DNA from 2 places in the Colwellia sp. MB02u-10 genome. Region 1 is predicted to be linked to the other one. Evidence: riboswitches for the same ligand, from Rfam matches in the RefSeq annotation. Region 1 holds a riboswitch; the other holds the start of a gene.
What was found. A riboswitch is a leader RNA that binds a small molecule or an ion and turns the genes downstream of it on or off. The one in region 1 is predicted to bind cyclic di-GMP.
Positions count from the first base shown of each region.

Region 2: another riboswitch for cyclic di-GMP. It lies ahead of H4J59_RS07630 (helix-turn-helix domain-containing protein); the one in region 1 lies ahead of H4J59_RS08070 (hypothetical protein).

Region 1 covers NZ_JACGVK010000112.1:68,570-74,732, forward strand. The annotation lists gene H4J59_RS08055 (Ig-like domain-containing protein) at 1-1,101, shown strand, start outside; gene H4J59_RS08060 (outer membrane beta-barrel protein) at 1,101-1,712, shown strand; gene H4J59_RS19810 (glutamate synthase-related protein) at 2,166-2,408, opposite strand; gene H4J59_RS08070 (hypothetical protein) at 2,960-4,339, opposite strand; cyclic di-GMP riboswitch class I at 4,404-4,489, opposite strand; gene H4J59_RS08075 (hypothetical protein) at 5,334-6,155, shown strand.
Region 2 covers NZ_JACGVK010000111.1:63,416-69,578, reverse strand. The annotation lists gene H4J59_RS07645 (hypothetical protein) at 1-2,887, shown strand, start outside; gene H4J59_RS07640 (hypothetical protein) at 2,986-3,264, opposite strand; gene H4J59_RS07635 (EAL domain-containing protein) at 3,284-3,991, opposite strand; gene H4J59_RS07630 (helix-turn-helix domain-containing protein) at 3,984-4,394, opposite strand; cyclic di-GMP riboswitch class I at 4,805-4,880, opposite strand; cyclic di-GMP riboswitch class I at 5,512-5,587, shown strand; gene H4J59_RS07625 (molecular chaperone) at 5,717-6,163, shown strand, end outside.

The sequences.
Region 1 (6,163 bases):
GCTAGCCAAAGTGGTGGTTTACTCATTGATAATAGCCAAGCAGAAAATGATTTAACGGTAGATGAAGATGTCACCATAAGTGGCGACATTGTTGACTTTATTGCCTATGGTTTACCTGAAAAAGGACAAAACTATCGACTTGTTAATCCACAATCTCGTCCAATTCCACAAAATGCTATCTATCGTAAATATAGTCAAGCGAATGGTTGGTTCAACTTTGTAGAAGACGATCAAAACCAATTATCTAGCACAAAAGGGGAGCGTGGATATTGCCCATCACCTGGAGATATACGTTGGAGCGCAGGATTAACCGCAGGTGACTGGTGTGTTCAACTACAAATTGAAGATGGCGGACCAAACGATGATGACGGACAAGCCAATGGTGCGATTGTCGACCCAGGCGGGGTTGCTGTAGTCAACCAAGGTAACCAACTACCGGTTGCTAATAATGACACCGTAGAATTAGCTTGGAATATGATTATTACTATCGATGTGTTGAACAACGACACCGATGCAGACAATGATATGTTGGAAGTAAGCAGCGTAAATGCGAGCTTTGGTGAAGTGATAGTGAATAACGATAATACCATTACTTATACACCAAACTTAAATTATGCCGGCAAGGATACGATTAACTATGGTATTACAGACGGCCAAGGTGGTAGTGATTCTGCGCAAGTGATGGTAACCGTCCAACCTAATCGAGCGCCTGTTGCACAAAACGATGAAATCACTATAGACGGCAGCACCGCAGTTAATATTAATGTACTGAGCAACGACAGTGATATCGACGGTGACACACTGAGCATTGAACTTGCGACGGCTCAGTCGGGGCAAGTGACTGTAAATAACAATAGACTCACTTACACTGCAGGAGATTTTATAGGAGATGACATCATCAACTATACCATTAATGACGGACAAGGCAGTCAAGCAAATGGCATATTAACCGTGACAGTCACAGGGCCTAAAGCCGTTAAAGTGAACAATACTTCATCTGGCGGTGGTAGCGGCATCTGGAGTTTACTGACATTATTCGCGGCTCTGTTAATGAGACGACAATCCACTCAGACTGCTCAACAAGACAAAGGGGTAAAATAATGAATAGGTTTACGATTAAATTGACCCTGATATATAGACTGGTTATTTTATCGGTTAGCGTGAGCGTAAGCGCTTTAACACTAGCTGCAGAGCCCATGAGTATAGCGGTTTCTGTTGGACAATCTCAAGCTAACGTCCGGCAGAACCACGTTGATATTACTCATGTTGATGATACTGATAGCAGTTGGTCACTGGAGTTTGGCTACCAGCTTGAAAAAATAGCGATTAAAGTGGGTTACGTAGATTTAGGTGAGGCGAATGTTGAATTAAACGCTGAGTCCTATGTACCCCAGACCTATCATGAACAAGTGAAAGCAGTCGCGCCTATCTTGGCCGAAGGTTGGACGTTGGGCGTTGAAGTGCCTTTGTACCAATATGAGCAATGGTTTGTGGCCGGTCAAACAGGATTTTTATTTTGGGATAATAAAATTACTAGTCAAATTGATATAGGCGAAAGACTGACGACTAAGATAAGTGATACAGATATTTATTTTGGTGTGACTGCTAGTTATGCAGTATCAAAAAGCTGGTTAGTTGGGATCCAATACAGAAACTATATGTTGGATGAACCAGTTAGTGATGTAGCCATTAAGGTAAATTATCGATTTTAATGGATGATGATGCAGTTACATTGAATACTTAATGTCATGGCCAGTCGCTTTTATGCTGCTGGCCATTTTTTGGTTTCGCTTTGATTACCCGCTACGCGATACTAAAATTCAGCCCTACCACGACCAGGACTTTCCCGATTTTTACCTGTAAATTCTGAACTTATAAGGCTATGGCTGGCAAAAAATGTGCAACATCATAGCTGCATTAGTGATGTACTGGCCGACCCTACGCTGTATCCAAGTCTTGTAGTACAAAGAGTCAATAACTCGCTGGCAAGCTCCCCAAAAAAAGATAGCATTATGTATCATCACAATGCTGTGGATTTTATTTAAAACTATGGGTATTGATCATACGCCACCATTTAGCATACAGCTTTTTTTCCATGTCATCGTCAAGCTCGTTCTTTTTTAAAAACGGAAAAAAATCCCTGATAGTACTGATCTCAACAGAATTCAAATCCTGATAAAATGACTGGGCTGCAGTTGGCTGGTATGGGTAAAATCACTGGCTGATAAAATCTCTTTGAGGGTATGAATAGTACGATCATGAAATTTCTCCACCCGAACGACTTTTTCTGGCACGATCAATCCACGTTGACGGCCCTCGTCTTGTGTTGCCACTCCGGTGGGGTACTCCCCTGTGTGGCATTTCATTGATTGCACACACCCAACTGTAAACATAAATGCGCGGGCCAAATTACATCAGTCGGCACCCATGGCACAATTTTCTGCGATGTAAAACGTGCTGTGTACTTTGCCACTTGCCTTCTATTAAGTTTTTTATTTTGGATAACGCAAAATACCTTAACCATATTAGAGGTTTTTTTGACCTAGCGTTTTATCGAGTTAGTTTATAAACACCATGAGTCGAGTGTATGTTATAGACCTCACTAGTGTGGTTTTCAGACATAAAATGAGCTTGGCTCTTGCTATACAATATTTACTAATGCCACAAAACGCTTGGTTTTGTTATTTAACGTATCATGGCTAATGTTTACTTTGATATTAAGCAGAGGTTATAAATTTATTGCTATAAAGATGTCATATTTATAAAAATGGCAATTCAACCACTATTAATGGCTAAGTGCCAAAGGTGAAGTTAAGCGCATGATGGATAATTCGTTTTATTTAGCCTGATAAAATAACTAAGAATAATCAAAAGATGATTTTTATGTATTTGTAGCTCATGGTGGATTTAGCAGTAATGAGCGGTAAATTTACCGGCCATTACTTTAACATGAGGTGAATTATTCTTGTCCGGTATACCAATACTTAACAATATCCTCTGCCGGTTTACCGCGGATAGATTGAGAGATATTAGGGAAACCTTCAAAATTGGGGGTTAACGTGGGTGAAAGCCAATAACCGGTATGAATGTCGACGCTGTTAATCATAAAGGTATCTTGCTCTTCGATCGCTTGCATAATGCCTTCTATGCCCACTGATTGCACAGAAAAGTCAGTGACAAAACTCTCTTGAATACAACTAACTTCAGTCCCGTCTTCTAAACTTCCTGGAGTACAGAAACCATCTTCTTTCCAACCATTGAGAAAAAAGTCTTCACGACTTTGCACTTGAATAATAAGTGTTATCGGTAATTCTATATTTGACGTACCGTGCCAGCATGGTTGGTTAATATCACCACAATATATTTGCATATGCTGATTGGTCAGTGATTCAAAGGTTTTCTGCTTGATCAGTTCCGTTGTTAGCTTGGCATCTTCTTCGGCGTTAAATTGATTTCCGCAGCACTGTAACGCATTGATTAAAATACTATCTACTCTGGAAAATATTCGTTGATCATTAATTACAGTCCCTATTTGCCCCCAAGTAATCTCACCGTCAAAATTGGCTCTGATATCATCGATAATTTCGGCAAATCGCTCAATATAATATTCTTTTAATTCGTCGGTATGCAAGGTGATCCACATCGCGTTCCAGTCAGCAGAAATACCTTTTATAGCTATTTTCTGGGCATGTTTTGCCTGAATAATCATATTGTTTTGATGTGCATCCAATATGATTTTAAGCTTGTCCAAGGTGAGTTTCTCACCTTGCTCAACAATAATATCGCCATCGACATTGTTTTGAGTAAACTGCCAAGAAAAATAAATATCAATGTTGAGCAAACGTGCTTGCTCGACAATATATTCTATATATTTTTTAGGCGTATGATAATTAGCTTCGGCGACTACCCATGGTTCTTGGCTATCGTTCCACTGACCATAATTGTAAACCCAAACCCTTTGTGCACCAGAAGCATTCATTGCTTGTAATGCTTCAAGATACATCAGCTTTACATATTCATCTCTGGAACAATTATCGCGAGCAGACTGGGATAGGCCATCATAAATCCAACTAGGGGAGTAGTCTTTAAAACTAATACCTCTCACTATATGACTAGAAAGTTTACCTCTGGGGGATGGGGTTTCAAGTTTACCTTTATATGATTCAGGGTAGTCAGCAGAATGAGGGTTGACGCATGAAGTCGTTACAGGTGACGTGGCTACAGAGGTTGTTGTTACTGGTGATGGATTTGATACTGTATCGCTACTATCACCTCCGCCACAAGCACTTAGGAACAAAATAACAACGAATTGAATAAAATACTTATTTGAGAAAAACATTCACAACCTCTAATAAATGATGTAATTAATAAATCACGGTAAAGGTTGTAAAAATATCCATATAAATAGCAACCCCACGACCCTATGCAATGCACTTAGGCTGGTAGCTTTGCGTCTATTAATTTTCATTAATAGTTGCCAGTTATTTCACGAGTCTACTGTAAGGTAAGATAAAATCAAGGTAATTTATACACGTCATTAAAAGTAGTGGCTCTAGCGATTATAGAAAGAAAAAATTAGAGAATAGATTGTTAGCCATGGTTCAATTTCACAAAAGAGGTTGAGCGGATGATTGATCATGTTGATATGTTAGTGGTCAGTAAAATGACAACGAAGCAATAAATGCGGCCAAAATAAACTGTCATTTAACCTGTGTCTGGTCCGGTTTATCAATCAGTTATCATAGTTGTAGAAGCTAAAAAAAGATCAAAAAAACAGAGTTTCTGGGGCGTTTTCGTTTCTGCTTTGACTCGTTGACGAAATAGGTTTGAATACGACGGGGACGCGCAGCGAATACAGCTGGTTATTTGCCGGAGAAGAATACGGCATGTAACACGCCTGGGACCTTTTGAGTGTTGGCAGAAAAACCCGCAGCGGCTTTGTCGTTAATTTGCAGATTAAGGCACAATAGCTCTGACAAGAAATTGGATGTCTGGTGCTTACCGTTGCGTTATAATCAGCGCTAAATAATTCTATAATAACAAAGTTGAGCATATCTTTGTCCCACATGAGAAACTGCGAACGTTGCTATGATTCATACTTTTGCAACTATTCAGGCAACCTATGGGATCACTGTCCTGCTTGCCGTCGCAGCATATTGAACGAGCGAGACCGTCGGCATTATGATGCCGTGCAACAACAGCTACAGTACGCATATGGCTGGGGCCATAATATAGATTATGACGTTGCCCAATATGATTATGTTCTAAACGAAGATGGTAGCCTTACATATAGCTGTAGGCCTAGCCATAATTATCATGCCCAGGTAAGGCAGTTGATAATTGATGGTTTTCTTGCCCGAATCGCCCAAGAATATATCGAGGGTGCTACGTCGCAGTATATGCTCGATACGGCTTACGGCGCTGGAGTTGATGAAGCCTGCCACACATCTTTTTTCATTCGTCATGAAACAAAAGGATTTACCTTCACTTATAGAGCGGAACCGAAAGTGCATTTTGTCTTTAATGATAATGGCGAAGTCATCTCTAGGGCTTATGTCCCTTTTGAAGACAAAGAGATGCGAAAATCCTATGGACGTGGCTGCGCAGACTATATCCGTCAAAATCCAGATTTATGCCAAGAGCAAGCTCAAACCAGACAAAGGATCGCTTACGAGGCAAAAGTCCAAAGTGAGGAATGGGTTGACGAGCTTGCTGTTAGAAACATTAAGCGTTTAAAATATGTTGTATTAATACCCTGGATATTACTTCATGTAGTTGCAGCGAGCTTCTTATTGGTTTTGTCTTATCCCGAACCTGAAGGTTTTTGGGCTAGTAGCTGGCATAAGGCGAAATATTACGTCTTGATTCTCGGCATTTACTTTTCAGCATACATTCCTGGCTATGTCGCAAATTACAGAATTACAGGCGCGAATTGTAGGTACACCGAAAAAAAGCGAGATGAATTGCTGCAGGCTTTAGATGTGCCTCTGCAAGTAGTCGCCGTCAATAAAAATCCTCCCGAGCCATCCGGAACACAAATTGACTCACCTAAGTACTGGACGCTGTGGAGAATTTTTTTGGCTCTTGCAATCAATCTGGTTGGAATTCTATTAGCGGCTTATTTGTTCGAGACATATGTTTGGCCTATAGCCTAGCGGTGTTC
Region 2 (6,163 bases), on a different contig from region 1:
CGCGACCATAGCTATCACCAGCCCGCTAGGCACAACAGAGTATCCTGTTGAATTGAGCTTAGACAAGATTCATTTATTTGCTGACAGAGCAACCGTTGCCCTAGCAAAAACCGCTAATATTAGTAACAGCCAAACTAGGCTTAACATTAATTCAAATAGTATTTTGCCTTGGGGCTGGCAAGCAACGACCGAAGCAGCGTGGTTAACCCTAACGCCTAACGCCGACACTAATGAATTAACACTGGTTGCCGACAGCACGGCCTTAGCGAATAACGCAACCACGATCGCCGAGATCACCCTAAGTGGCAATGAACAAACCACAGCTACTGCAGAAACTATTCAAGTGAGTTTTTATAAATCTGACTTACCCAGTGAAAATAACTCACTCAATATTGTCGCTAATGCTGATGGTGTAGTAACTAATCCTTTACTGCCACAGTATTATGTTGCCACCAACAATGAGCTACGCAGCTATCACCTTTATACTAATGAATTATTATCAACAACCGTTATAGCGCCAGCAGATACTTTACTAGAACAGCTAATTATTCATCCTGACGCGAGCATGATGTTAGCAAAAGCGCTCGAAACTACCGTCATTGATGAAAACACTAGTGAAATCAGCATACATAGATATCAAATCAACCTCAGTGACATGAGCGTTGTTGAGTTAACTGATGTTGATATAACCAACGAACCGATAAAATTTATTCGCCTTAATGGTCGCTATTTTGTGGCAACCAGCATTTTAGAATTTGCCGACGAAAACCTAATGCGTGTTGGCTTCGACGGTCCTAACGCCTTTTTTGTCCGAGCCTTTAATGTTGCCGAACAAAATCAAAGCCTATTCGCCTTAGACGTAAGCACTAGCGATGATTTAATGTCGATAAAGCGCTTAAATGTCAAGGTGAATGATTTTGGCCGCAACCCCATCACCACAAAAATAAGCCACAGTTATCGACCTGAACTATTAGGTGAAAACCAGAAAATTAACGACTTCTATGTTACCGCTGATGAGCAAAACATTTACACGATTAGCCCAACAAGTGAATGGATAAGTTTTGATGGTACAACCTTTATCGACAATGGCGTGTTAAATAGCAATGCAGCCATTACTAATTTAGCGCTTGCGCATAGTGCTAATGATCGCCCTCACTATGTGAGATTTGACTCGGAAGTTGGTTTTAAAATCGATGTTTATAACGAGCAACAAACCATCGCTAACACTATTGAGCTAGGTGCAAATCAACCCACCAAAATGTTAATTGCCAATGGTGATAACCGTGCAGTGTTAACATCAACCAGTGCAGGCAGCATAGATGTTATCACTTTAAGCCAAATTTCAAGCTCGGTTGAAACACTCGCCTTTAATACAACTTTTGGCGACAGCGCCATAGCAAAAAAAACACTGACATTGTCAAATATCGCTGCAAATTGGCAAGCAACGGCCAGTGCACCTTGGCTGATACTAACACCGCAAAGTGATGACAATGGCGAGAGAATATTAATTGATATTGATACTAATTTAATTACCGGTTGGGGCTTAATGACCGCCAGTATCTCGATATACGACCCCGCTAGTGACAGCACAAAAGTGATTACGGTTGATCTGGCTATTGATGCCATAAGGTTAAGTAGTAACTACCCGTCACTGGCTTTTAATAGTTTAGCCACCGAGCAAACACTCGTACATACCCTTGATATTTTAACCAACAGCGAAACTAATATCGCTTGGCAAGCCAGTACTGACGTTAGCTGGTTATCTTTATCAACTGACAGCACCAACAACACACTGACCATCACAGGCACACCCGCCAATATAGCCACTGACGGTGTTCATAGCGCGGTAATAACCTTATCACCAACTACCGCTGACACCGCGTTATTAGGCCGAATTAACGTCACCTTCAATAAAGGTGTTAATGATGCCAATGACCTTGATATCAGTAATATCAGCTTCAATACCTCAGGCCTGGTGTTAGACCCAATGCGGCCTTACGTTTATATTGCTCAAGGCGATAAACTTAGTACTTATCACGTTATTTCTGGCGCGTTAATTAACACCACAAGGTCACCATTAGTCGATGTCGATTTAACCAACTTAGTGATCCACCCTGACGGTTCAATGTTGTTATCATCAAATAGCGAAACTTATTTAGATGAAAACGAGCTTGAACAAACGCGGATTAATCATTATCAATTTGACTTAAACAACTATCAGTTTAGCCAAATAAATAGTGACAAGATCACCATAGAATACCGCCCTCTGATGATAAAGATAATCGCTGGAATACCCCTTGTTATCACACAAACACTGGAATACGCCGACCTAAATTTAACGCGCCAATATTGGCTTCAAAACAATGCCTATGTCGTTTCAAGTATTGGCCAAGCCAATAGTGCAGATATATTTATGGCCTACAAGCAAGCAAGCACCTCACTTGAGCGCTTTGCCCTAAGTTATAACGCTTATGCCAGTGAAACGATATCAGTGATAAATGAGCCCACCTATATCAATGCAGCCTTTACTAACTTATCGAGCTTTGCCATGAGTGATAACGGTGAGACGATTTATAGCGCTAATAGCAGCAGCGAATGGGCAAGTTTTGACGGCACTATCTACACTGACAACGGCCAACTTCAAGGCAATGCTAATGTGCAAACCTTTAACAGCATCACAGATAGCGGTAAAAACAGTTACTTCTATCGCTTTGATCCAACCTTAGGTATCACTTATAGTAAATATAACGCGGCTCAAGTTGAGCTTTGGTCAGAGGTTATAGCGGATGCTAGTGCTAGCGCTGAAAGTTACTTATTGCCAGCTTACCAACGTATGCTGATTTATGATGCAGAGACATCAACCTTAAAGTTACGCTCTCATCCTTAGTGGTAAGCTAAAATAGAGTACTTGCTTTTATTGACCACATAAGTTGATAAGCAATAAATGAAAAAATAAAAAACCGCATTTATGCGGTTTTTTATTTTTTAGAAAATTGAGCTTAAAAAAGTTTTTTCTTCGTTTGTTAATTCAACACAAACATTAATATCACTATCACTTTTGTCTTTTAAGTTAATTTCATCCACCAGTATTTTTATTATGGTGATGCAAGGTTCTAAGGTCATTAAATGATTAGTATTGTCTCTTTTGAGTAAATTGTCTCTTTTGAGTAAGTTATCTCTTCTGAGTAAACTTTTGATTAATAACACGTTGAGTTCAAGACTATTATTTTTTTCCCGTGGTGTTATTAAGACCAACTCATTCATAACCCTTTCTATTGCTGCATTATACATAAGAAAAATATTTAATAGTTGGGAACAAATAGCCTTGCATTTTTATGTGACTAAATTGGGAGAGAAAACTGGCTTGTTCTACTGATTCCACTCCCTCTACCACCACTTGGTGCTTATTACTTAGAAAAATGAGTAAACTTTTTAAAAATAAAACATCTGATGCCATTAGTCCCCAAAAAAGTTCTTTTGATACTTTAATGGTACTGAAAGCAATTTTTTTAGACAGTAGAATATCAAAATTTGATTGATTTCTTCCAAAATCATCAAGCCATAAGCTGACATTTGGACGCTTATTTATCTTATCAAGCATCGCTAACTCTAAGTAACCAAATTGTTGTATGTCGTGTTCTAATATCTCAATAGCAAGATGTTGTTCTTTATTATTATCCAAAATAGGAAAGCATTCATCAAAGTTTTTTATCACCTGTATCGGTGTATTTAAACTAATGGTGTAACTCCTATATTTTGAATCATTAATTAAAGCATTTAAAATTAATTTAAATAATTTTAAATGCTCACCCTCGGTTAAATATCGGAAAAACACATCAGCTGGAATATTATTAGCCTGACTGGTGATACTACAGAGCAACTCGGCATGATTGCATTGTTCTAATGTTGTCATAATTAATTCTGTACGGGGCTGAATAATCACCTTGCCCCAAACACAACAATCAAACGTAATTAATTGAAGCTTATCCATAAGTTGAATTCCTAATATGCTCGCCTTCATGAACAACTGAGCTTAATAAATAGCCAAACCCTCTAATATTTTCTATTGTTAAGTTAGTGTGTCTAAGGTTGATTCTCATTTCAGATATGGTCACCGCTAAATTATTTTTAACGACTAATTGATCAGGCCAGCCATAGTCATGTAAAAATTTGACACTGAGTGGAATATCTTTAAACCTTATAAATGCACAAAGTAATCTAAATGCTCTCTTTGAAAGCTTAGCTCTTTCACCTTTAAAGCTAACTATTTGATTATTATAATCAAATGAGAATTCAGGAGAAAAGTCTGATAAGTTAGGACATTTACATTTTGAGCAATAATCACTACATGCCTTATCTGCATTATCTGCATTATACAAATTTGTTAATTCCATTATTTCCTCTAGCGTATTTTAAAATTTAAAAATACTAATTCCTAATTACTAAATTAAATCATCATTGATTTAAAGGATTCGTTCTAATTCGGTGAGATATGATATTTGCTTCTATGCTATAACCCGATAAATATAATGGATTAAATTTTAAACCTATTGAAAAGTAGTACCTTTTATATCTATAACTTTAGTGGTGTCAAAATAATGACGTCAACAGTTTTCATGAGTAAAGTGAAATGCGTTAACTTTTTTAACTTTATTTAAGCTATAAAGGCCAACTTTAGCCCTATTTAATTAACGCTTAGATACCGCTATTATTTAAATAAATATAAAATTCAGGCAAAAAAATGGTCTTCGTAAGGAAGACCATTGGTAAACAGGCTCAGGAGGACAAGAAGTGTTGATTCACTTCTGGCAACTGGCTACCATCTTACAGGCCCTTTAGCTTTGCGTCCCTAGATTTCTCTGGGTTTGCGATTAGTTAATTTTATAAATATTGCGATAAGATCACATCATAAAAATGTACAATACTATTGTGTCACATTTACCGACTTGAATGTAAGTCAAAGATAATTATAAATTTTATAATTATCTTTGACTCTGAGTCGCCTATAAACCTAGTAACATTTACCTTACATTGTTTTAACTTAATTACCCAGCCGCTAGTATATTTCTCTGACATTAACTTCGCCTGCCTGTCATTATCTATTGCTTGAAATATTTTTAAGATAAGCGCTTATTTTTCTGATATAACGCTTTTTTTGTTAATCCTTTCTCTTGTCTATTTTATGAGTTTACCAGCACTAACGGTTTGATAACGACACTATAAGCTGAGCTGTACAATATAAGTTTTTAAACTGTCTAAATATCCTTAATAAGTAGCTAGCGTTAACTTACCCCCTATTGTTCAGAACTGATTACCTACCACCAGACAAATACGGGGGATACATATTATTATAAAATTTATAATAATATGTATCCCCCGTATTTGTGATATCGTTGGCTTAGTAAATATCGCAAAGCTTAATTATTGATCAGCACAAGACAAATGACATAAGTCATTATCAGATAATCGCTTTTTACCGCGGTTATATAATTTCGTTGTAATATTTATAAAGTGAATAAATCGCAAACCTAGGGAAACCTAGGGACGCAAAGCTAAAGGGCCTGTAAAATGGTAGCCAGTTGCCGAGAGTGAATAAACACTTTTGTTTCCTGAGCTATTTTTTTATCTATGGTCTTCTTTATGAGGGCCATTTTTTTTGCCTGAATTTTGTAAAATTCGTTAAAGATAAAAATGTAGCAGGAATTATTTGATTCATATGAAAAATTATTTACAAGGTGTTATTGCACTATTACTTTGCACTTATTCCATTAACAGCTTTGCTGGCTTCTCGGTTACCCGAACAAGTTTTGGTGTCAACCTTGACCAACCTGTGACCAAAGAGACCACCTTGATTAATTCAGGAAACCAAGTGGTGCGGGTCAGAGTAGATTTTGAAAAACCCAAATGGGCTAAAGATGAATACTATCTGGGAGATGATCTGGTAGCTTATCCTAAAATAGTAGTGATTCCGCCTAAGGGTAAAATACAAGTAAAAATCGCGCCAAGAATAAAAACAGATTTACAGGATGGCGAGTATGTCGCGCTGCTTGTTTTTAAAGAGATGCCTCCGAGAGGTAATGAAAACCAAGTAACTATGCTAATGAATATCGGGGTTCCCTATTACGGTCGAAAAGGCGCGCTTAAAACCGGACTGAATTTTGAT